Regions from separate parts of the Dactylosporangium sp. NPDC000244 genome, predicted to be linked through region 2. Evidence: predicted binding sites of a transcription regulator. Region 2 holds the regulator's gene; the other holds the start of a gene.

Region 1 (11,807 bases), on a different contig from region 2:
ACGTCCCAGCCCGCGTCGGCGAGCATGTTCGCGGCGACCAGGCCGTTGTGCCCGGCGCCGATGACGACGGCGTCGACGGTTTCGGTCATGCCCCTGAGTCTCCCTCTTGCGTCCTCACGTTTTGTCATACCCGACCCGTAGCATCCGGACCATGACAGCGCCGTCGAGACGAAGCTGGGGTTGGTCGCTCGCCCTCACCATCGTGCTCGGCCTCTGGGTGCCGTTCGTCGTCGTGGTGCCGAATGCGGGCCTCTGGCTCATCGCCGACACGCTCACCATCGAGGGCGAGTCGGCGCCGCGCGTGCTGTGGCTCGCGGTCGCGGTGACCAGCCTGGTGCTGGCCGGGGTGCCGGCGCTGCTGCTCGGCCTGTTGTCGCCGGTGTGGTTCGCGCGGCTGGCGGGACGGCAGTGGGCCCTCGCCGCCGGTTTCGGGGCGCTGCTGGGCGTCGCGCGGCTGGTGCCGCCGACCTATCACGAGGTCTATCTCGCCGTCCTGGCCGCGCTCGCCGCCGCGGCGGCCCTGGTCCACCGGCTCGTCACCGGGCCGCTGCAGCCGCGCATCGAGCCGGACCGCTGGATGCCCTGGCTGTCGCTCGCCGCCGGGCTGCTGCTCCTGCTGCCGTGGCTGTGGGTGGGCGCGCTCGGCGGGGCGGCCGAGACCGTGCTCGCCCTGGTGGCGGCGCTCGCGATCGCCTGGCTCGCGACCCGCCCGCTGCTCACGCTCACCATCCGCACGCCGACGGGCGGCAACGCCTGGGGCCGGGCGGCGGTTGGCGGCCTGCTCGCGGGGGTGGCGCTGGTGCCGCTCGCGGCCGGGGTCGGCGAGCCGGCGGTGCAGCTCCTCGCCCTGCTGTGCGTGCCCCCGGCCGCGTTCGCCCTGGCCGCGCTGCGCCGGGCCGGGATGCCCTCGGTCGTCGCGCTGCTCACGCCGGTGCTGTTCGGCCCGCTCGCGCTCGTCGACCCCGACGAGACCTCGCTCATCCTGGGCCTGCGCGACGGGCTCTTCTGGGGTGCCATCGGCGCCGCCGCGGCGGGCGTGCTGGCCGTGCTCACCGCGATCCTGGTGCTGGTCGTGTTCCGGCGGGTGCGCTGGCACGCCTGGCTCGCCGGAGCGCTCGCGCTCGTGGTGGCCGCGGCGGGCGCGACGGTGTATGTCGGGCTCGGGCGGCCCGGGCTCTACGGCGAGCGGCTCTTCGTGGTCATGCGCGAGCAGGCCGACCTGAGCGGGCTCGCCTCGATGCCCGATCGCGGCGCGCGGGCGCGGGCGACCTACGAGCGGCTGGTCGCGACCGCCGAGCGCACCCAGGCCGCGCTGCGGGCCGACCTGCGCTCCAAGCACGTGGCGTTCACCCCGTTCTACCTGGTCAACGGCGTCGAGGTGGACGCGGGCCCGGTCGCCCGGCAGTGGCTGGCGGGCCGCTCCGACGTCGCCCACGTGCTGCTCAACCCGCAGCTGCGCCCGCTGCCGGCCGTCGCCGAGCCGATGCACGGGTCGCGGCCCGCCCCGACGTCGACGCCCTGGAACCTGACGCTGATCGGGGCGGATCGGGTCTGGGAGCGGTATTCCACCGGCAAGGGCATCGTCGTGGGCAGCTCGGACTCGGGCGTCGACGGCACCCACCCGGCCCTGCGCGGCAACTTCCGCGGCGGCGACGACTCGTGGCTCGACCCCTACGACGGCGCGCGCACGCCCACGGACCACAACGGCCACGGCACGCACACGATGGCCACCGCGGTCGGCAAGGGCGTCGGCGTCGCGCCCGGCGCCGAGTGGACCGCGTGCGAGAACCTGCCCCGCAACCTGGGCAGCATGGCCAACTACGTGACGTGCCTGCAGTTCATGCTCGCCCCCTACGCGCCGGGCGCCGACCCTTGGCACGCGGGCCACCCGGAGCGCGCCCCGCAGGTGCTGACCAACTCGTGGGGCTGCCCGGCGGTCGAGGGCTGCGACGAGTTCTCGATGCGCCCCGCGATCGACGCCTTCGCGGCCGCGGGGATCTTCTTCGTCGCGGCGGCGGGCAACACCGGCCCGCGCTGCGAGTCCGTCACCGACCCACCGGCGAACTACGCCGCGACCCTGACGGTCGGCGCCGTGGACCGCACCACGCGCGTGGCCGACTTCTCCAGCCGCGGCCCAACGGCCGACGGCCTGTCGAAGCCGGACCTGATGGCCCCCGGCGTGGACATCCTGTCGGCCCTGCCGGGCGGCGGCTACGACGTGCTGAGCGGCACGTCGATGGCCACGCCACACGTGGCGGGCGTGGTCGCGCTGATGTGGTCGGCCAACCCGTCGCTGATCGGCAACATCGCCAGGACGCGCGACATCCTCCGCACAACGACACGCCCGGCAACGCTGGCGGGCACCGCGTGCGGCGCCTTGTCCAACACCGTCGGCGCCGGCCTGATCGACGCTTACGCAGCCGTCCAGGCCGCGGTCGCACTCAAAACCCCCTAGCCCCCTCAACTCCCTTGAGTCCTGCTCGCCCAGCCCCTTGGAAACCCACAGCTCAGCTCACACAACTACGCAGAGTATCGATCAAGCCCATCAGTTTTTGTCAATCCTGTATGGTGCTTTTAGCAAGTCGGAACGGGGCACCCTGGAGCCACGTGAACTCCCTCGCCCACCCCTTCATCGAGCCTTTCTCTTTCGTGAATCAGGAACTTCCTCCGGACCTTGCCGCAGGGCCGTCGGCTTCGCGCAGCGGAGTGAGGTCGCGGACGAGCGGCCAGACAACGTCGGGGTTGGCCGAGGCGCCGCCGGCGCCCGCGAAGCCGGGCGTGGTCGGGGCGCCGATGTGCTCGGAGTGGCCCAGCAGTTGCCGGGCCGACCTCCGCCGCAGGACCGGCCTCCACTGCTGGGCGAGCTGGGCGGCGGCGGCAAGGTGACCGTGGTCGGCCACTCGCCGTCGCGCCGACGAGGCTGCTGTAACCGGGCCTTTGTCGCGACCGCCCTGGGCGGGGAGGCCGCGACACTGGTGGCGCGCCTCAGCCGCCGCTCGGCCCGCACTGGCCGGTGCCACGACTCGCAACGGAGAGGAAGCCTTCGACACTCGACCTCATCCTCGCCGACGTGGTGTTGATGTCGGACCGCGACGGCCCGGCTCTGCTCGCCGCCCTACACGCGGGCGGGCATCATCCGCGGCGCTCGGGCCCGCACCGACCTGGCCGGCGGGCCGCACCGGGCTTCTCGGGGCTTCGGCGGCATTCGCGGCGCTCGGACCCGCACTAGCCCGCACGGGGCTTCGGCGGCATTCGCGGCGCCGCGCGGCGGCGGCGTTCCAGCCTGGCCGGTGCTGCCGGTTTTGCCGGCGCGACAAGTCGGGCATTTCGCTTCTGCCGTGCGCTTGGAGCGCCCGTGGGTGATCGTTGCACCCCACACGCCGTTGGCCACGCCCGACTGCTCAGTGCCGTCGGTTCTTGGCGCAAAAAGTCGAGCGGTTCGCGTGGTTAAATATCGGATTTGTGGCCTGTCAGGCGACATTTGGCTTTTTATGTTTTTGTCGGATTCTGGAGCAGCGCGATCCGTGGTTTGCGTTTTGCTCACATCCGTGTGACGTGGGCGGACGCAGCCGCAAACAGTTAGGTATGTTTACCAAATGATCGTGGATCTCGACGGGCTTGCCGGGGTCGGGGCGCTGCTCGCCCGGGCGCTCGACCTGCCGGAGGACGCCGCCGAGGCCGATGTGCTCGCGGCCCGGCTCGCGGCGCCGCCGAGCGGGCGGGTGGTGGTGCGGGTGGGGGCTTCGGACGGTACCGCCGTCGCCTTCGCGTCCATCAGCGATGCCGACCCGCGGCTCGGGCACGTCGAGCTGCTCGCCGTGCTGCCGGAGGCTCGCCGTCGTGGGGTCGGGGCGGCGCTGCTGCGGGCCGCCGAGGAGCGCCTCGCGGACCTGGGCGCTACGCGGGTGCGGCTCGGCGGCAACCCGCCTTGCTATGCGTGGCCGGGCGTCGACGTGCGGTACACGCCGGCGGTGTGTCTGGCGCGGCGCGCCGGGTACGAGGTGACCGACACCGCCTGGAACATGACCGCGGATCTCACCCGGCTAGCCCCGGCGAACGAGTCGGGGACGGACGAGCCGCGGCAGGACGGAAAGCGGCTGGACGAAAAGCGGTTGGGAGAAGCGCGGCTCGACGAAGCGCGGCTCGAGGGGCAGGGCGTGAAGGTCCTGCCGGCCGGGCCCGACACGGCCTCGTGGGTGCGCTCGATCTGGGGCGACGGCTGGGCGTGGGAGGTCGAGGAGTCGCTGGGCCGCGACGGCGCCGGCTGTTACGTGGCCGTGCGCGACGGCGAGATCCTGGGCTTCGCGGCGTACGGCGCCAACCGCCCGAGCTGGTTCGGCCCCATGGGCACCGCTCCGGCCGCCGAGGGGCTCGGCGTGGGACGAGTCCTGCTGCGTCGCTGCCTCGCCGACCAGTATTCGCTGGGCCTGCGGTCGGCGCAGATCGGCTGGGCGGGCCCGATCGGGTTCTACTCCAAGGCTGTTGGCGCCAGGGTGGAGCGCGTGTTCTGGATGTACACAAAGGACCTGTAAACGCATGTAGGGCAGGCCGTGGGTTCACCACGGTCCTACCCCACACACGTGCCGCCGGTGCCCGTGATCCCCCGTCATGCCACGGGCGCCGACGTCGTCTACATGTCCGGCTGATTGCCGCGCTTCTTCTGCAGCGAAGACTGCGTCTTGGTGCGCGCGCGCATCGTTGCCGTGTTCGCGTTGGTGGACTCGCCCGTCATGATCGAGTCGGGCGTGATCGTCATGTCGTCGGTGAGGTCCTGGTCCAGGTAGCCGAGATCGTCTTCGCTGCGGTGCATGCCGCGCTCGATGCTCTGGCCGGAGTCGAAGCTGCTGCTGTTCTTCTTGGACTTGCCCATGATCCCCCCTCATGTCGGCCCGACCTCACCATATGAGGACCGTTCGCATGTTGACGGCAAAACGCGCATATCCGGGACCTAAGGTCGGGCTATGAACGGCTCAGTGGTGCTGGACGGCTTGCTGGTGATGGACGGGCACAACGATCTGCCGTGGCGCCTGCGGGTGCGCGGGGCCGACGTGGATCTGAGCACCGACCTCTCGAGCACCGGCCTGCACACCGACCTGCCCCGCCTGCGCCGCGGCGGCGTGGGTGCGCAGTTCTGGAGCGTGTACGTGCCGAACGACCGCCCCGAGCCCCAGGCCGCCGTCCAGGTCGTCGAGCAGGTCGAACTGGTCCGGAGCCTGGTCGATCGCTACCCCTCGGCCCTCGCGCTGGCCACGAACGCCTACGAGGTCGAGCGGGCCCGCTCGACCGGCCGCATAGCGTGCCTGCTGGGCGCCGAGGGCGGCCACTGCCTCGACAACTCCCTGGTGGTCCTGCGCTCATTGCACAAGCTCGGGATTCGGTACCTCACGCTGACCCACTCCCGCAACACCGACTGGGCCGACAGCGCGACGGACACGCCCGCATCCAACGGCCTGTCGACGTTCGGCCGCGAGGTCGTGCGCGAGCTGAACCGCCTGGGGATGCTCTGCGACCTGTCGCACGTGTCCGACCAGACCATGCACGCGGCCCTGGACACCTCGGCGCACCCGGCCTTCTTCTCGCACTCCTCGGCCCGGGCGCTGTGCGACCACCGCCGCAACGTCCCCGACGACGTGCTCCTGCGCGTGCGGGACTCCGGCGGCGTGGTGATGGTGACGTTCGTGCCGTTCTTCCTGACCAACGCCTGCCGCGAGTGGGGCGAGGAGCTGGCGCGGGTGGAGGACGCGATCGCGGCACCGTGGGACTCGCCGGAGTTCCTGCGCGAGCGCCAGGCCTGGATGGACGCCAACCCGAGCCCGCCGACGACGGTGCGGGACGCAGCCGACCACGTCGAACACGTGCGCGCGGTGGCGGGCGTGGACGCGGTCGGCCTGGGCGGCGACTTCGACGGCACCGAGATCGTGCCCGAGGGCCTGCCGGACGTGTCGGCGTATCCGGCCCTGCTGGCCGAGCTGTCCGAGCGCGGCTGGTCGGAGCCGGAGCTGCGGAAGCTGGCCTGGGACAACACCATGCGAGTCTTCAAGGCCACCTGCGGCTGAGGACAGCAAAGCGGGCCGGCCCCCGGAGGAGCCGGCCCGCGTTGTTGGAGCTGGTGGACTCAGAAGTCCATGTCGCCGCCGCCGGGCGCGGCCGGCGCCTTGTCCTTCTCCGGCTTGTCCGCCACCACGGCCTCCGTGGTGAGGAACAGCGCCGCGATGGAGGCGGCGTTCTGCAGCGCGGAGCGCGTCACCTTGGCCGGGTCGATGATGCCCTCGGCGAGCAGGTTGACGTACTCGCCGGTGGCGGCGTTGAGACCGTGGCCGGCCTCCAGGTTGCGCACGCGCTCGACGACGACGCCGCCCTCGAGGCCCGCGTTCACGGCGATCTGACGCAGCGGGGCGTCGAGCGCGACCTTGACGATGTTCGCGCCGGTGGCCTCGTCGCCGACGAGGTCCAGCTTGTCGAACGCGGTCTTGCCGGCCTGCACGAGGGCCACGCCACCGCCGGGCACGATGCCCTCCTCGACGGCCGCCTTCGCGTTGCGCACGGCGTCCTCGATGCGGTGCTTGCGCTCCTTGAGCTCGACCTCGGTGGCCGCGCCGACCTTGATGACCGCAACGCCGCCGGCCAGCTTGGCCAGGCGCTCCTGCAGCTTCTCGCGGTCGTAGTCCGAGTCGCTCTTCTCGATCTCGGCACGGATCTCGGCGACCCGGCCGTTGATCGCCTCGGCGTCACCGGCACCATCGACGATGGTGGTCTCGTCCCGGCTCACCACGACCTTGCGGGCGCGGCCGAGCAGGCCCAGGTCGGCGTTCTCGATCTTGAGACCGAGGGTCTCGCTGATGACCTGGCCACCGGTGAGGATGCCGATGTCGGCGAGCATCGCCTTGCGGCGGTCACCGAAGCCGGGGGCCTTGACGGCGACCGACTTGAACGTGCCACGGATCTTGTTCACGACGAGGGTCGCCAGGGCCTCGGCCTCGACGTCCTCGGCGATGATCGCGAGCGGCTTGCCCGCCTGCATGACCTTCTCCAGCACCGGGAGGAGGTCCTTCACCGCGGAAATCTTCGACTCGACGATGAGGATGTAGGGGTCGTCGAGGACGGCCTCCATCCGGTCGCTGTCGGTCGCGAAGTAGGGCGAGATGTAGCCCTTGTCGAAGCGCATGCCCTCGGTGAGCTCGAGCTCGAGGCCGAAGGTGTTGCTCTCCTCGACGGTGATGACGCCTTCCTTGCCGACCTTGTCCATCGCCTCGGCGATGATCTCGCCGACGGTGCTGTCACCGGCGGAGATGGAGGCGGTGGAGGCGATCTGCTCCTTGGTCTCCACGTCCTTGGCGAGGTTGGCCAGCTCGTCGGCGACGGAGGCGACAGCCGCCTCGATGCCGCGCTTGAGGGCCATCGGGTTCGCGCCGGCCGCGACGTTGCGCAGGCCCTCGCGGACCAGCGCCTGCGCGAGCACGGTGGCCGTCGTCGTGCCGTCACCGGCGACGTCGTCGGTCTTCTTCGCGACTTCCTTGACCAGCTCGGCGCCGATCTTCTCGTACGGGTCCTCGAGCTCGATCTCCTTGGCGATGCTCACACCATCGTTGGTGATGGTGGGGGCGCCCCACTTCTTCTCGAGCACGACGTTGCGGCCCTTGGGGCCGAGGGTCACCTTGACGGCGTCGGCGAGCTGGTTCATGCCCCGCTCGAGACCGCGGCGCGCCTCTTCGTCGAACGCGATAATCTTGGCCATTCGGCGTTGTCCTCCTGGACACTCACGATTCGCCACGACCCCGTGGGGCCGGCGGCTCACCGCCTGCTTTCGCACCTTCGAGGACCCAGGCGGGATCCCCGGCGGTCGGGCCGGATGAGCCCGCGACGACCAGCCTCAGGTGGTTGCCCACCGGAGGACTGCACCGTCCCGACCTTGGCACTCACCGGTTGGGAGTGCCAAGTCCTTGTTTAGCACTCTGGCCCGTCGAGTGCAAGCAATCAGGCAAGCCCGCCAGGTGAACCGGCGGAGGAGGCCCGGCGGGCGCTGAGCCGCACCTCATCGACCAGTTCCGCGGTGCGCAGCGTGGCCGGATCCGGCTCGTGGCGGCCCTCGCGCACCTGCGCCGCGAAGGCCTCGAACGCGCGCCGGAACTGGTCGTCGGCGGGCAGCCGCTCCTCGTGCTCGCCCTGGGCGTCCGTGATACGCACCACTGGCTCGAGGCCGGCCGGGGCGGTGAACGCCCGGTCGAGCAGGAGCCGGCCGGTGGAGCCCCAGGCCGTGTACCACGACCCGTACGCGTGCTCCAGCCCGAACCGGACCCCGACCATCACCCCGCCGGCCGAGACCAGCAGCGCGCTGCCGCCTACGTCGACCCCCGTGCCCGGGTCCTCGCGCAGGCAGGCGCCGACGAGCTCCAGCTCGCCGAAGAGGTCCTGGGCGGCCCGGATCGGGTACACCCCGAGGTCGAGCAGCGCCCCGCCGCCGAGCTGCGGGGAGTACCGGACGTCGGTCGAGGGAAGCGGCGGGATGCAGAACACGGCGTCGAACGAGCGCGGCTCGCCGATCCGCCCGGCGGCCAGCAGCTCCCGGACCGCCCGGTGCTGGGCGTGGTGCGGGAAGACGAAGTTCTCCCGCAGCACCAGCCCGCGCGCCGCGGCCAGCTCCACCAGCTCGCGGGTGTCCGCGGCCGAGGTGGTCAGCGGCTTCTCGGCGAGCACGTGCTTGCCGGCCTCGAGCGCGGCCCGCGTCCACTCGTGGTGCAGGCCAGTCGGCACCGCGAGGTACACGGCGTCGACGCCGGGGTGGGCGAGCAGCTCCTCGTAGCCGACCGGCTCGCCGCCGAACTCGGCGGCGTACCGGGCCGCCTTGTCCTTGTCCCGGCTGGCGACCGCCGCCACGACGGTGCCCGGGCACGCGACCAGGGACGGCAGCGCCTTGCGCTTGGCGATGCTGCCGCAGCCCAGCACACCGACCCGCAGCGGGGCGCTCACCAGGCCCCCCGCAGCCCGGTCACCAGCGTGCGGGCCTGCACGTTGACGTAGTGGCTGTGCCGCAGCAGGTCGGCGAGCTGCTCCAGGGTCATCCAGCGGTGGTCGGGCGTCTCCTCGATCTCGACGTCGTCGGCGGGCTCGACCACGACGTAGCGGCTCTCCGCGCGGTAGAAGCGGCCGCCCTCCTCCGACAGGACGGTGTCGTACCGGATGCTCTCCCGCGGCGCGTTGAGCACCGTGTCGAGGTGGGCCGGGCGCTCATGCGCGGGCCGGTGCCGGTAGCTGTCCGGGGTGCACTGCACCGTCGGGGCGAGCTCGACCACGTCCAGGTAGCCGGGCTCGACGCGGGCGTTGACCAGCACGTGGAGCACGTCGTCGATGCGCCGGGCCAGGAACGCGGCCAGGCCGAGCCCGTGCGGCTCCAGCAGCGGCTGGCGCCACGCGGCGATCTCGCGGCCGCGGGCCTCGACGTCGACCGCGATGACGCTGAAGTACCGCCCCTCCTCGTGCGAGATCGCGTCGTCCTCCCGGTGCCAGCGCTCGACCTGGTTGAGCGGGACCAGCCGGGTGACGACCTCGTGCCGGCTCTGGCAGTCGGTGATCCAGCTCATGATCTCGCCGGTGGTGTGCTGGGCCCGCTCCCCGGTCAGCGAGCGCACGGTGGCCACGGCCCAGTCGTCGTCGGCGTGCGAGAACGCGCCGCCGAGGCCGGGTCCGGAGAACGGCAGGCAGGACAGGACCGTACGGGAGTCCATGTTCACCAGGTTGTCCACGTTGAGCAGCCGGTGCAGCTGACCGATGGTCACCCAGCGGAAGTCCTCGCCGACCGGCACGTCCTCGTCGATCTCGACGATCATGTTGCGGTTGCGCTTGCGGAAGAACCAGGAGCCCTGCTCGGACTGCAGCACGTCGGCGATGATCTGCTCCGGCCGCGCCTCGCGGAAGTGCCGCAGGTAGGGCACCGCCCGGCCGCCGTGCACCTGGGTGTAGTTGCTGCGGGTGGCCTGGACCGTGGGCGAGAGCTGCAGGTCGTTGCAGTTGCCCGGCTCGGTCTTGGCCTGCATCAGGCAGTGCAGCACCCCGTCGAACTCGCGCACGAGGATGCCGAGAATGCCGATCTCGGGCTGGTGGATGATCGGCTGGCTCCACTGCGGCACCGGGCCGTAGTCGCTGCGCACGTGCAGGCCCTCGATGAGGAAGTACCGGCCGCTGGCGTGCCCGAGGTTGCCCGTCGCCGGGTCGAAGGACCACTGCCCCAGCTCGGCGAAGGGGATGCGGGTCACCTGCTGGCGCAGCGCGGCCGCGCGGCCGGCCCACCAGTCGCGGAACTCGTCGTTGGGGGTGACGGGGCTGTCCAGGGCCATCGCCGAGCGGGCGATCCGCTCGGCGAGGGACACCCGCAGGTCCCGCACGCCGGTTGCCGTGTTCATGCTTGGTCTCCGATCCGTGAGAGGTGACTCAGGACTTCGGTAGGACTGGGAGCCGCCTCGGCCTCGGCGCGCAGAACACCGGCGCGGGACGCGAACGAGGGCTCCTCCAGAAGCCGCTCGACGGCGTCGCGGATGAGCGAGTCGTCGGGGTCGGGCGAGCCGAGGTCGATCGCCGCGCCGGCCTTCGCGAGCTGGGAGGCGTTGAGCTTCTGGTCGGGTACGCCCGGGCAGATCACCTGCGGCACGCCCTGCACCACCGCGGTCATGAAGGTGCCGCCGCCGCCCGGCGAGACGATCGCCGCGCAACCGGGCAGCAGCTGGGCGAGCGGGGCGTGCTCGAGCAGCACGACGTTGTCCGGCACGGCCCCGAAGCCGGCCCGGTCGCGCGCGGCCACGGTGACGACCACGTCGACGCCGAGCTTGGCCACGGCGGCCACCACCCGGGCGGCGTCGCTCCCGCCGCCGCCGTAGCGGCCCAGGACCGAGCCCCAGGTCACGCAGACCCGCGGCCGGCCCGAGTTTCGCGGGAGTGGCCCGGGCCAGATGGCGTCGCGGTTGTACGGCACGTGCCGCACCGCCTGCCGGGGCCCGTCGGGCTCGAGCTGCAGGCCGGGCGGGCAGGGGTCGATGGTGAACGCCCCGCGCGGGTCCGGCACCGCGACCCCGGCGCGCTCGGCGAGCGGGGCGAGGGCCTCGGCCTCCCACCGGCGCAGGGTCTGCGGGAAGTCGACGCCCCACAGGTGGCGCACGTGCGGGAGGCCGGCCCGGACGGCGACGATCGGGGCCGCGTACGTCGTCGGCTCGTGCACGATGACGTCCGGCCGCCACCGCTCGACGAGCTCGGTCAGGCCGGGCAGCATCGCCCCGGCCATCGCGGTGAAGATCGCCAGCGGGTGCTCGACCGGGCGATCAGCCGGGCGATCGGCCGCGCGGGCGCGCGAGGGCGCGGCGGGCATGTTCGGGATGAGGGCCGCGAGGTCCACGTCGGTGCCGATGCGCGCGGCCGGCAGCCCGGCCGCGCAGATCTCGGGCACGATGGCGGGCTGGCCGGCGACGAGGACGTCGTGGCCGGCCAGGCGCGCGGCCCAGGCGAGCGGGATCATCGGGTGCAGGTGGGACGGCCACGCCCAGCTGGTGAAGAGCAGGCGCATCAGCGGGTCTCCGTCCGGCCGAGGACGCGCCCGGGGTGCACGGGCAGCGCCAGCGGGGACCGCACGATCGGGCTGTGCTGCCAGCCGACTTCCCGCGGCGGTACGGCCAGGGACAGCTCCGGGCACCGGGCGGCCAGCGCGGCCAGGCCGGCGCTCGCCTCGACCCGGGCCAGCGGGGCGCCCAGGCAGTAGTGCGGCCCGTGCCCGAAGGCGAGATGCCGCGGCTCCGCGCGGCCCAGCAGCAGCCGGTCGGGCTCGG
Region 2 (11,807 bases):
TGCCGGCGTCGACGCCCTCGCCCACCTGGAACGTCCACAGCGGACGGTCGGCGCGGTGGACCGCGACGCTGAGGGCCGGCACCCGGGCGTCCGCCTGCACCTGCCGGGTGATGCGTTCGTACCGCTGCGTCGCCTTCATCGCGACACCATCGGCCCGATCGGCGCACCCCCGAGGATGTGCCCGTGCGCGTGGAAGACCTCCTGGCCGCCGTCGGCGCCGCTGTTGAAGATCAGCCGGTACCCGCTCGCGGCGACCCCCTCGGCCGCGGCCACGGCCGCGACCGTGGCGAGCACCTCGCCGGCCAGCCCCGGGTCGGCCCCGGCCAGCGCGGAGACGTCGCCGTGGTGGGCCTTCGGGATCACCAGCACGTGGACCGGCGCCTTGGGATCGATGTCGCGGAACGCCAGCGTCGTGGCGGTCTCGTGCACCACCGTCGCCGGAATCTCGCCCGCGACGATGCGGCAGAACAGGCAGTCACTCGTCACCAGTGCATCCTAGGGGCCGCCGGCCGCGCACAAGGCTGCTCAGCGCGCCGCCGCCACCCGGCGCGGCGCACGCACACGGCCGCTCAGCACGCCGCCGCCACCCGGCGCGGCGCACGCACACGGCCGCTCAGCACGCCGCCGCCACCCGGCGCGGCGCACGGCACCAGCAGTGGGGGCCTAGGCTGCGCGCATGGCTGCTCAACGGGTCCTCGTCACCGGCGCGGCGCGCGGCATCGGCGCCGCGATCGCGCACGCCTTCGCGTCCACCGGCGCGCGTGTCGCCGTGCACCGGCGCGCCCCCGCCCCGCTCGACCTCCCCGGCGACGGCCACGCCGTGGTGACGGGCGATCTCGCGGATCCGGATGCCGTACGGGCGATGGTCGACGCCGCCGCCGAAGCCCTCGGCGGCCTGGACGTGGTGGTCAACAACGCCGCCGTGTACCTCGAGCACAAGATCACCGAGACCTCGTACGAGCAGTGGCAGACGGCCTGGCGCGACACCCTGGCCGTCGACCTCCTGGCCCCCGCGAACGTGTGCTGGTGCGCGGCCCGGCACCTGCCCCCGGGCGGGCGGATCGTCAACGTCAGCTCGCGGGGAGCCTACCGCGGGGAGCCGGACCATCCCGCGTACGGCGCGGCGAAGGCCGCCCTCAACTCGATGACCCAGAGCCTCGCGAGGGCGCTCGCGCCGCGGGGCATCGCCGTGTCGGCGGTCGCCCCGGGGTTCGTGGCCACCGACCTGGTCGCGGACCTGCTGGCCTCGCCGGAGGGCGACGCGATCCGCTCCCAGAGCCCCTTCGGACGCGTCGCGACACCGGAGGAGGTCGCGGCGGCGGTGCTGTACCTGGCGTCGCCGCAGGCCGAGTGGTCCTCGGGCGCCGTGCTGGACCTGAACGGCGCGAGCTACTTCCGCTGACCGGCCCGCCCGCGGAGGGCGTGCGTCGCCGCCGACCTCACCAGCGCCGTCGCCGGCGACCTCACCAGCGCCCGAGCCGCACCGACAACGCGGCCACCGCAGCCGCCCCGGCGGTCGAGGTCCGCAGCACCTCCCGGCCGAGCCGGACCGCGGTCCCGCCGATCGCGTCCAGCTCCTCCGGCGCCACCCCGCCCTCCGGCCCGACGACCAGCGTGATCGACCCGGACGCGGGCAGCGGCACCGACGACAGGGGCAGCGCGGCCTCCTCATGCAGCACCAGCACGGTGCCGGACAGCGCCAGGTGCCGCGTCGTGCACGCCGGCGCGACCTCGGGAATCCACGAGCGGCGGGCCTGCTTGGCCGCCTCGCGCACGGTCGAGCGCCACCGTTCGAGGGGCCGCTCGTCCTTCCAGCGCGCGATGCTGCGCGCCGCCTGCCACGGCACGATGCGGTCGACGCCGACCTCGGTCAGGAGTTGTACGGCGAGCTCGGCCCGCTCCCCCTTCGCGATGCCCTGCACCACGGTGAGGGCCGGGTCGGGCGCGGGCTCGAAGGTGGGCTCGTCCAGCTCCAGCGTCAGGGCACCCTTGCGCGCCGCGGTGACCACGGCCCGGGCCACGCCGCCGCGCCCGTCGGCGAGCAGCAGCGCCTCGCCCGGCGTGATCCGCTGCACATCGGCCGCGTGATGCCCCTCGGGGCCGTCAAGTACGAAAGACGACCCCTCAGGCAGCGCTGGAACCAGAAAAAGCGGCAGGCTCACGCCGCCTCCGCTCCGCTCCGGCGACGCAAGCCGAACCTGCACCCCCGGTGAGCGGCCCCTCCGCTCCGCTCCGGACCGCTCACGCCGCCTCCGCTCCGCTCCGGCGACGCGAGCCAAACCCTGCACCCCCGGTGAGCGGCCCCTCCGCTCCGCTCCGGACCGCTCACGCGTGCCCGTTGAACGCGTCGCGCATCCGCGAGAAGAAGCCGCCCTGCTTCGACAGCTCGGCGACCTCCTCGCCCCGGCTTCGGGCGAACTCGCGCAGCAGGCGCTCCTGCTCCGGCTCGAGGCGCGTCGGCGTGCGCACGTCCAGGTGGACGTAGAGATCGCCGCGGCCCGCGCCGCGCAGGTGGGGCACGCCCTTGCCGCGGATGCGCAGCGTGGAGGTCGGCTGGGTGCCGGCCTTCACGTCGACCGTCTCCTCGCCGTCGAGAGTCTTGATGGTCAGCCGGGTGCCGAGCGCCGCCGCGGTCATCGGCACGGTGACGCGGCAGTGCAGGTCGTCGTCCTTGCGCGAGTACACGTCGTGCGGGCGCTCGTGGATCTCGACGTAGAGGTCGCCGGGCGGGCCGCCGCCGGGGCCGACCTCACCCTGCTGGGCGAGCCGGATGCGCATGCCGTCCTCGACGCCCGACGGGATCTTGACGGTGAGCGAGCGGCGGGTGCGGACCCGGCCGTCGCCGCCGCAGGTCGCGCACGGGTGCGGGATCACGGTGCCGAAGCCCTGGCAGGCCGAGCAGGGGCGGGCCGAGACGACCTGGCCGAGGAACGTGCGCTGGACCGACTGGACCTCGCCGCGGCCCTGGCAGATCTCGCAGGTCTGCGGGTGGGTGCCCGCCGCGGTGCCGGCGCCCTGGCAGGTGCCGCAGACGATCGCGGTGTCGACCTGGATCGGCGCCTCGACGCCGAACGCGGTCTCGTGCAGGTCGAGGTCGAGCCGCAGGATCGCGTCGGCGCCCGGACGCACGCGCGGGCGGGGCCCGCGGGCGGACTGGGTGCCGAAGAAAGCGTCCATGATGTCCTGGAAGCCCACGAACGCCCCGCCGGCCGGGCCGCCCCCGCCACCGCTGGGCGCGAGCGGGTCGCCGCCGAGATCGACCATCTCCCGCTTGCGCGGGTCGGACAGGACCTCGTAGGCCGCGTTGATCTCCTTGAACTTCTCCTGCGCCGCCGGGTCGGGATTGACGTCCGGGTGGAACTCGCGGGCCAACCGCCGGTAGGCCCGCTTGATCTCATCGGCTGTGGAGTCCCGCTTGACACCGAGAATCCCGTAATAGTCCTTCGCCACTGAGTCCTATGCCCCTGAGATAGATGTCAACTCTGTGCCAGCAGGTCGCCGACGTAGCGTGCCACGGCCCGCACGGTCGCGATGTTTGCGGGGTAGTCCATGCGGGTCGGCCCGAGCACGCCCATCCCCCCGACCACCATGGTGCCCGGTCCGTAGCCGGTGGCCACGATCGACGCGGTCCGCAGGTCCTCGATCTCGTTCTCGTCGCCGATGCGCACCCGGGTCATGCTGGGCTCGACCTCGCCGAAGAGCTTGAGCAGGATGACCTCCTCCTCGAGCGCCTCGAGGATCGGGCGCAGCGAGCCCTGGAAGTCCAGCAGGCCGCCGCGGGCCAGGTTGGCGGTGCCGGCGAGCGCGATGCGCTCCTCGGACCGCTCGACCAGCGTCTCCAGCAGGACGGTGGACAGCGTCGTCATCGGCGGCCGCAGGCTCGGCGCGGTCTCCTCGACGAGGGCCACCACGAGCGGAGGCGTGTCCGCCAGCCGCTTGCCGACCAGCTTCTCGTTGATCATGCGGCGCAGCTCGGTGACGTCGTCGGCCAGGATCGGCCCCGGGAGGTCGACCAGGCGCTGCTCGACGCGGCCGGTCTCGGCGATCATCACCACCATGAGCCGCGTCGTGGAGATCGGCACCAGCTCGAAGTGCCGCACGCTCGCTCGCGACAGGCTGGGATACTGCACCACGGCCACCTGCCGGGTGAGCTGCGCGAGCAGCCGCACGGTGCGGTGGACCACGTCGTCGAGGTCGACCGCCCCGATCAGGAACCGCTCGATGGCCCGGCGCTCGGCCTGGCTCAGCGGCTTGACCCGGGAGAGCTTGTCGACGAAGAGGCGATAGCCGGCGTCGGTGGGCACCCGGCCCGCACTGGTGTGCGGCTGTCGGATATATCCCTCCTCCTCCAGCACCGCCATGTCGTTGCGGACGGTCGCCGGGGAGACCCGCAGGTTGTGCCGTTCGACGAGCGACTTGCTCCCGACCGGTTCCTGGGTGGCGACGTAGTCCTCGACGATGGCACGAAGCACTTCGAGCTTCCGCTCGTCAAGGCCCATGGCACCTCCTCGAGGACTGGCACTCCCAACTCGTGAGTGCCAGTCTACGTCAGTCGCGCGGGGGCACGCGATGATCGTTTGGCGCACGATAGACGCTGCGGCCGTTGTACTGGGTAAAACTTGTCCAAAAGAAGTCATGTCGTGTCGCTGGCGCCACTTGATCGGTGCACCTACCGTGGCCCCCATGAGTGAACCACCTCGCCCCGGGGAATACGGCATGCCGTCGGACCCCAACTCCGGGTACCCGCCCCAGCCGCCCGTGTCGGGTGGTGGGTACGCTCCGCCGCCGTCGAGCGGCGGCGGGGCCTATGGCACCCCGCCCACGTCGGGCGCCGGGTACGACCAGTCCGGCTACCAGCAGCCGGGTTACCAGCAGCCCGGCTATCAGCAGCAGCAGCCCGGCGGCTACCAGCAGCCGGGTGGGTACCAGCAGCCCGGTTACCAGCAGCCCGGCGCCTACGGGCAGCCCGGCGCGCCGGCCGGCTACGCCAACAGCGACGAGAAGACGTGGGCGCTCATCGCCCACTTCGGCGGAATCGTCGTCGGCTTCATCGCCCCGCTCGTCGCGCTCCTGGCGAAGGGCAACGAGTCGCCGACCGTCAAGGCCCACGCGAACGAGGCCCTGAACTTCCAGATCACGTGGGGCATCGCCATGATCGTGGCGGTCATCGTCTCGATCTGCTCGTTCGGGATCCTGTTCTTCCTGCCGTTCCTGGTGTGGATCGTCATCATCGTCTTCGCCATCCTCGGTGGCATGAAGGCGAACAACGGGGAGCTGTACCGCTACCCGATGACGTTCCGCTTCCTCAAGTAGGACCCAGTTTTCCAGAAGGGGCGGCCCATCGGGCCGCCCCTTCTTACGTCAGCGCCCGGGCCACGCCATCGGCCAGCAGACGGCCACGCAGCGTGAGCACCGCGCGGCCCGCCGCGAACGCGTCCGGGTCCAGCTGCCCGTCGGCGAGGCAGTCGCGCGCGCCCGCGAGCCCGGCGGCGTCGAGCACCTCCAGCGGCAGGCCGTCCGCGAGCCGGATGCGCAGCAGCACGTCCTCCAGGTGCCGCTCGTCCGGCGTCAGTACCTCCCGGGCCTGCCCCGGCGACGCGGAGTCCGCGAGCCGCGCGGCATAGGTGTGCGGGTGCTTCACGTTCCACCAGCGCACCCCGCCGACGTGGCTGTGCGCGCCCGGCCCGAGCCCCCACCAGTCCCCGCCGCGCCAGTACAGCTCGTTGTGCCGGCACGGCGAGTCCTTCGACCAGTTCGAGACCTCGTACCACGTAAAGCCCGCGGCGTGCAGGGCCTCGTCGGCGGCGAGGTAGCGGTCGGCGGCCACGTCGTCGTCGGGGTAGGGCAGCTCGCCGCGGCGCATCCGGGCGGCCATGCGCGTGCCGTCCTCGACGATGAGCGCGTACGCGCTGACGTGGTCGACCCCGGCGTCGACCACGGTCGCGAGGGACCCCGCGAAGTCCTCGGGCCGCTCCCCCGGCGTGCCGTAGATCAGGTCCAGGTTGACCCGCTCGAATCCGGCCGCGCGGGCCTCGGCGGCGGCCGCGGCGGGCCGGCCGGGCGTGTGCCGGCGGTCCAGGACGGCCAGCACGTGCGGCGCGGCCGACTGCATGCCGAGGGAGATGCGGTTGAAGCCGGCCGCCCGCAGCTGCCGCAGCCCGGCGAGGTCGACGGACTCGGGGTTGGCCTCGGTGGTCACCTCGGCGTCGGCGGCCAGGCCCCAGGCGCGGTCGATGCCCTCCAGGATGCGGCCGAGCTCGGCCGGGGGCAGCAGCGTCGGGGTGCCGCCGCCGAAGAAGACGGTGTCGACCCGGGGCGGGCGCACGACCTTGGCGGCGAGGGCCAGCTCGTCGAGCACCTGCTCGGCGTAGCCGGCGCTGAGCACGCCCTCGCTCGCGGTGTAGGTGTTGAAGTCGCAGTACCCGCACCGCGTGGCGCAGAAGGGCACGTGGACGTACACCCCGAAACCCTCGCGACCGGCCGCGTCCGCGACCCCGTCGGGCAGCGAACCGTCGCGGGGAATCGGCTCGCCTTCTGGCAGTGATCCGGGCATCCCACTAGTGTGCCCGCATGTCTCTGGTGCTCTCGGAAACCGCACGGGGCGTGGCGACGCTCACCCTGGACAGCCCGCCCAACCGCAACGCGCTGTCCACGGCCCTGATCGAGGAACTGCTCGCGGCGCTGGCCGCGGCCGACGCCGACCCGTCGGTCCGCGCGATCGTGCTGACCCACACCGGCCCGGTCTTCTGCTCCGGCGCGGACCTGAAGGAGACGGCGGCCGCGTTCGGCTCGGGCAAACCGCCGGTGAGCAGGCTCGGCGACGTGCTCGCCGCGATCTGGGAGGGCCGCAAGCCGGTCGTGGCGCGGGTCGCGGGGCCGGCCCGGGCCGGCGGCCTGGGGCTGATCGCCGCCGCCGACATCGCGGTGTGCGCGAGCACCGCCACGTTCGCGTTCTCCGAGGTGCGCATCGGGGTGGTCCCCGCGGTGATCTCGGCCACAGTGCTCCCGCGGCTGGACCGGCGGGCCGCGGCCGAGCTGTTCCTCACCGGCGCCACGTTCGACGGGGCCCGGGCCGAGCGCATCGGGCTGGTGACCGCGGCGGTGGACCCCGACGGGCTCGACGCCGCGGTAGACGCCTACGTGCGCGACCTGGTCCGGGGCGCCCCCGGGGCCCTCGCCGGCACCAAGGAGCTGCTACGGACGCCGAAATCCGACAGCTTCCGCGACGAGATCCGGGCGATGACCGAGCTGTCCGTCGCCTACTTCGGCTCGCCCGAGGGCGTCGAAGGAATCGCCGCATTCCGCGAGAAAAGGGACCCGAACTGGGTACCCGACGGCGCCGCCTGACCGGGTCGGCTGGTATCTGCCACGTACGCTGTTCGACCTGACGACTGGGAGGTGGACATGCGTGCGCGACGACTGGTGACGATCGCGGCCCTGGCGGCCGTGGCCGTGGCGCTGTGCGCGTACGTCGTCATCAACCGCATCAGCGCGAACATCCCGCTGACCGTCGCCACCGGCCGCGCCTGCGTGGTGAGCGCCGGCAACGCGGCCGTCGGGGCGACGGGGGACGCTTCCGAGGTCGAGCTCGACGCCGAGCAGCTGGCCAACGCGGCCACCATCACCGCGGTCGGGCTGACCCGCAAGATCCCGCACCGCGGCCTGGTCGTCGCGCTGGCCACCGCCTGGCAGGAGTCGAAGCTGGAGAACCTGACCGGCGGCGACCGGGACTCGATCGGGCTGTTCCAGCAGCGGCCGAGCCAGGGCTGGGGCAAGCCCGAGCAGATCGCCGACCCGCGCTACGCGGCCGGGCAGTTCTTCACCGCGCTGCTCAAGGTCAAGGGCTGGGAGCAGATGCGGGTCACGGACGCGGCCCAGCAGGTGCAGCGCAGCGCGCACCCCGAGGCCTACGAGAAGTGGGCCGACGAGTCCGAGACGATGGTCAACGCCCTCAGCGGCGAGGTGCCGGGCGCGGTCGCGTGCACGGTCACCGAGGAGTCCAGCCGCGGCCCGGAGGCGGCCCGCTCCCTGAGCGCCGACCTGAAGCTGGACTGGGGCAGCGTCAAGACCGCGGACGTGAACAACCTCGTCGGGGTGGCCCTGAAGGTCGGCGAGAAGAAGACCGGCTGGCAGTACGCGCACTGGCTGGTCGCCCACGCCCAGGAGCGCGGGGTGAAGCGCGTCGTCTACGGCGACATGCAGTGGACGGCCACGAGCGGAGCGTGGGCGCACGTGACGGAGCGTGGCGGCATCGACGCCGGTCCCGGTGGGGAGCGGGTCGTCGCCGAGGTCTACTGAAGACCTTGACGTTGCTCGCGAGCAGCGGGTTGTCGCCCTTTCGGACATTGTCAGGTGGCCAACTCCCGAGTCGGCCCCATATACACCTCGCGTTACCATCGGGTCGTTCGAGACCACGCGAGCGAAAGACCAAAGTAAGGGGAGGACATGACGTCCGCTGCACCCGACTACGGCGATCTCACCGGCTACGAGCCGATCAGCGAGACCGACCGCAAGGAGTTCCTGGACAACGGCTTCCTGCTGGTCCGCAACGTCCTCACGGAGGACCACCGGGCCGCGCTCGAGGCCGCGATGGACCGGGTCTACGAGGAGGAGAAGGCGGCCGGCTCCAAGAGCATGAAGAAGGACGGCACGCTGCATCTGCTGGGCTTCCTCAACCGCGACGAGCTCTTCGGGCACCTGCTGACCCAGCCGACCATCTTCCCCTACATGTGGGGCCTGGCCGGGTGGAACATCTACACGCACCACAACCACCTGGACGTCACGCCGCCCACCTCCGAGGAGGAGCCGCCCTCGTGGGGCTGGCACCAGGACGGGTATCGCCAGAACTCCGACCCGGAGACCATGGACCCGAACCTGCCGCGGCCCATGTTCTCGCTGAAGGTCGCCTACGTCATCTCCGACCTCTCGGAGACCGGCCGTGGCGCCACGAAGGTCATCCCGGGCAGCCACCTGTGGAACTCCCTGCCCCGCCCGGCCGACACCACGGTGCACAACCCCGACCCCGAGGGCACCGTCGAGATCACGGCGAACCCCGGTGACTGCTTCATCTTCGATCGGCGCCTCTGGCACTCGCGGTCGCCCAACTACTCGGACATCACCCGCAAGATGCTGTTCGTGGGCTACACCTACCGGTGGATCCGCATCCTCGACGACATGCCGATCGACTTCCAGGGCGAGTGGTGGAACAACCGCACGCCGGTGCAGCGCCAGCTGCTCGGTGAGGCGAGTCACACCGCGAACTACTGGGGCATCAACTGGAACGGTTACATCGACGAGGAGATTCCGCTCCGCAAGGAGCTGAAGACCCGCGGCCTGCTCGACCGTTCTATTCCCTGGCTGCGATAATCAAATCTCGGCATACACGCGAATGGCCCCCGGATTCGGAATCCGGGGGCCATTCGCGTTCAGCTGATGGTGAAACTTACAGGGCGCGGCGACCGCGGCCCGCGAAACCGGCCACCAGGGCCACGCCGATGGCGGCCACGACGACCTGGACCAGCAGCTCGCCCCAGTCGACACCCGGGGTGTCGGTGGCGATGCCGATCGCGTTCGCGATCAGGGTGCCGAGGAACGCGGCGATGATGCCGACGACGATGGTCAGCCAGATCGGCATGTTCTGACGGCCGGGGATGACCAGCCGGCCGAGGGCGCCGATGATGAGACCGACGATCAGCGCGGTAATGATTCCGGTGACAGTCACTGGTCTTCCTCCTTGTACCAAGCTCAACCAGGGGGCATTGCTTTGCGGTTGAACTTGTATTGCCCCCGGTCTCAGGGGGCCAAACGTACGGAAGATCGACGAACGACGGGATTGCGCAATACCGAGTCCATTGACGGAAAAGCCATCTCGGGCGGATCGTCCAGGGACAGCCAGGTGTACTCGCTGCCCTCCCCCGGATCGAGCACGATCTCGCCCGCGGTGATGGTGGCGAGCCAGAAGCAGTCCAGCACCGGCAGCCGCTCGCCCTGGAAGTCGTACGACCCGATGAACATCCCGGCGAACTCGCCGAGCTCGACGGTCACGCCCAGCTCCTCGCGGGCCTCGCGCACGGCCGCCTCGGCGGGGTGCTCGAAGCCGTCGCAGAAGCCGCCGGGCAGGTCCCAGTAGCCCTTGCGGGGTTCGCGGGCCCGCCGGATGGCCAGGAACGTCTCGTCGCGCAGGATGACGACGGTGCCGGTGGGGCGCGGATTGAGGTAGGTCTCGTAGCCGCACGCGGCGCACCTGGCGGGCAGCTCACCCGTGGGCGCGCCGCACCGGGGGCAGTGCCGGCTCCCGGGCGCCGTCACCTGTCCCGGGACCGTCACTTCTTCGGCTTGTCCGCCGCGGGCGCGTCCGAGGTCGACAGGGCGGCGATGAACGCCTCCTGCGGCACCTCGACGCGGCCCACCATCTTCATCCGCTTCTTGCCTTCCTTCTGCTTCTCCAGCAGCTTGCGCTTGCGGCTGATGTCACCGCCGTAGCACTTGGCGAGCACGTCCTTGCGGATGGCGCGGATCGTCTCGCGGGCGATGATCCGGCTGCCGATGGCGGCCTGGATCGGCACCTCGAACTGCTGGCGCGGGATGAGCTTCTGCAGCTTGCCGGCGATGCTGACGCCGTAGTTGTACGCCTTGTCCTTGTGCACGATGGCACTGAAGGCGTCGACCGGCTCGCCGTGCAGCAGGATGTCGACCTTGACCAGGTCGGCCTGCTGCTCGCCGGAGGGCTCGTAGTCGAGGCTCGCGTAGCCCTTGGTGCGGCTCTTGAGCTGGTCGAAGAAGTCGAAGATGATCTCGCCGAGGGGCAGTGTGTAGCGCAGCTCGACCCGGTCGGCGGACAGGTAGTCCATGCCCAGCAGCGAGCCGCGGCGGCCCTGGCAGAGCTCCATGACCGCGCCGACGAAGTCGTTCGGAGTCAGCACCGTGGCGCGGACGGTCGGCTCGTAGATCTGGCCGGTCTTGCCGTCGGGGAACTCGCTGGGGTTCGTGACCATGTGCTCGGAGCCGTCGTCCATGATCACGCGGTACACCACGTTGGGCGCCGTGGAGATCAGGTCGAGGTTGAACTCGCGCTCCAGCCGCTCCTGGATGATCTCCAGGTGCAGCAGGCCGAGGAAGCCGCAGCGGAAGCCGAAGCCGAGCGCGAGGCTGGTCTCGGGCTCGTAGACCAGGGCCGCGTCGTTGAGCTTGAGCTTGTCGAGGGCGTCGCGCAGCAGCGGGTAGTCCGAGCCGTCGATCGGGTACAGGCCCGAGTACACCATCGGCTTGGGGTCCTTGTAGCCCCCCAGCGCCTCGGTCGCCGGCTTCGCGTTGATGGTGACCGTGTCACCCACCCGCGACTGGCGCACGTCCTTCACGCCGGTGATGAGGTAGCCCACCTCGCCCGCCCCGAGCCCGGTGCTCTTGATCGGCTCGGGCGAGATGACGCCGATCTCCAGCAACTCGTGCACCGCGCCGGTGGACATCATGCGGATGCGGTCGCGGGCCTCGATCCGCCCGTCGACCACCCGGACGTAGGTGACCACGCCCCGGTACACGTCGTAGACGGAGTCGAAGATCATCGCCCGGGCCGCGCCGGTGGAGTCGCCCGTCGGGGCCGGCAGCTGCCGCACGATCTCGTCCAGCAGGTGCGCGACGCCAGCGCCCGTCTTGCCCGAGACGCGCAGGCAGTCGTCCGGCTCGCAGCCGATGAGGTGGGCCAGCTCCTCCGCGTACTTCTCCGGCTGCGCGGCCGGCAGGTCGATCTTGTTGAGCACGGGGATGATCTGCATGTCGTTCTCGAGCGCGAGATACAGGTTGGCCAGCGT

The links. Region 2 encodes HrcA, which represses chaperone genes, less so after heat shock. Its sites were predicted from a motif close to GGTTNGCACNCTCNNNNNGAGNGTGCNAACC; they were not measured.
Region 1: the regulator HrcA is predicted to act here: its motif matches at 7,908-7,938, upstream of groL (chaperonin GroEL).

The regions. Positions count from the first base shown of each region.
Region 1 is NZ_JBEPEH010000002.1:4,028-15,834, forward strand. It holds gene ABT369_RS02540 (phytoene desaturase family protein) at 1-89, opposite strand, end outside; gene ABT369_RS02545 (S8 family serine peptidase) at 152-2,455, shown strand; gene ABT369_RS02550 (hypothetical protein) at 2,655-2,900, opposite strand; gene ABT369_RS02555 (GNAT family N-acetyltransferase) at 3,597-4,532, shown strand; gene ABT369_RS02560 (hypothetical protein) at 4,631-4,870, opposite strand; gene ABT369_RS02565 (dipeptidase) at 4,962-6,056, shown strand; gene groL (chaperonin GroEL) at 6,116-7,735, opposite strand; gene ABT369_RS02575 (Gfo/Idh/MocA family protein) at 7,975-8,967, opposite strand; gene ABT369_RS02580 (NDP-hexose 2,3-dehydratase family protein) at 8,964-10,397, opposite strand; gene ABT369_RS02585 (nucleotide disphospho-sugar-binding domain-containing protein) at 10,394-11,548, opposite strand; gene ABT369_RS02590 (cytochrome P450 family protein) at 11,548-11,807, opposite strand, start outside.
Region 2 is NZ_JBEPEH010000035.1:79,023-90,829, forward strand. It holds gene ABT369_RS40850 (serine hydrolase domain-containing protein) at 1-139, opposite strand, end outside; gene ABT369_RS40855 (histidine triad nucleotide-binding protein) at 136-489, opposite strand; gene ABT369_RS40860 (SDR family NAD(P)-dependent oxidoreductase) at 677-1,402, shown strand; gene ABT369_RS40865 (16S rRNA (uracil(1498)-N(3))-methyltransferase) at 1,464-2,162, opposite strand; gene dnaJ (molecular chaperone DnaJ) at 2,326-3,450, opposite strand; gene hrcA (heat-inducible transcriptional repressor HrcA) at 3,477-4,499, opposite strand; gene ABT369_RS40880 (DUF4870 domain-containing protein) at 4,684-5,313, shown strand; gene hemW (radical SAM family heme chaperone HemW) at 5,357-6,553, opposite strand; gene ABT369_RS40890 (enoyl-CoA hydratase-related protein) at 6,571-7,347, shown strand; gene ABT369_RS40895 (VldE C-terminal domain-containing protein) at 7,405-8,298, shown strand; gene ABT369_RS40900 (phytanoyl-CoA dioxygenase family protein) at 8,446-9,366, shown strand; gene ABT369_RS40905 (GlsB/YeaQ/YmgE family stress response membrane protein) at 9,443-9,721, opposite strand; gene ABT369_RS40910 (NUDIX domain-containing protein) at 9,793-10,308, opposite strand; gene lepA (translation elongation factor 4) at 10,323-11,807, opposite strand, start outside.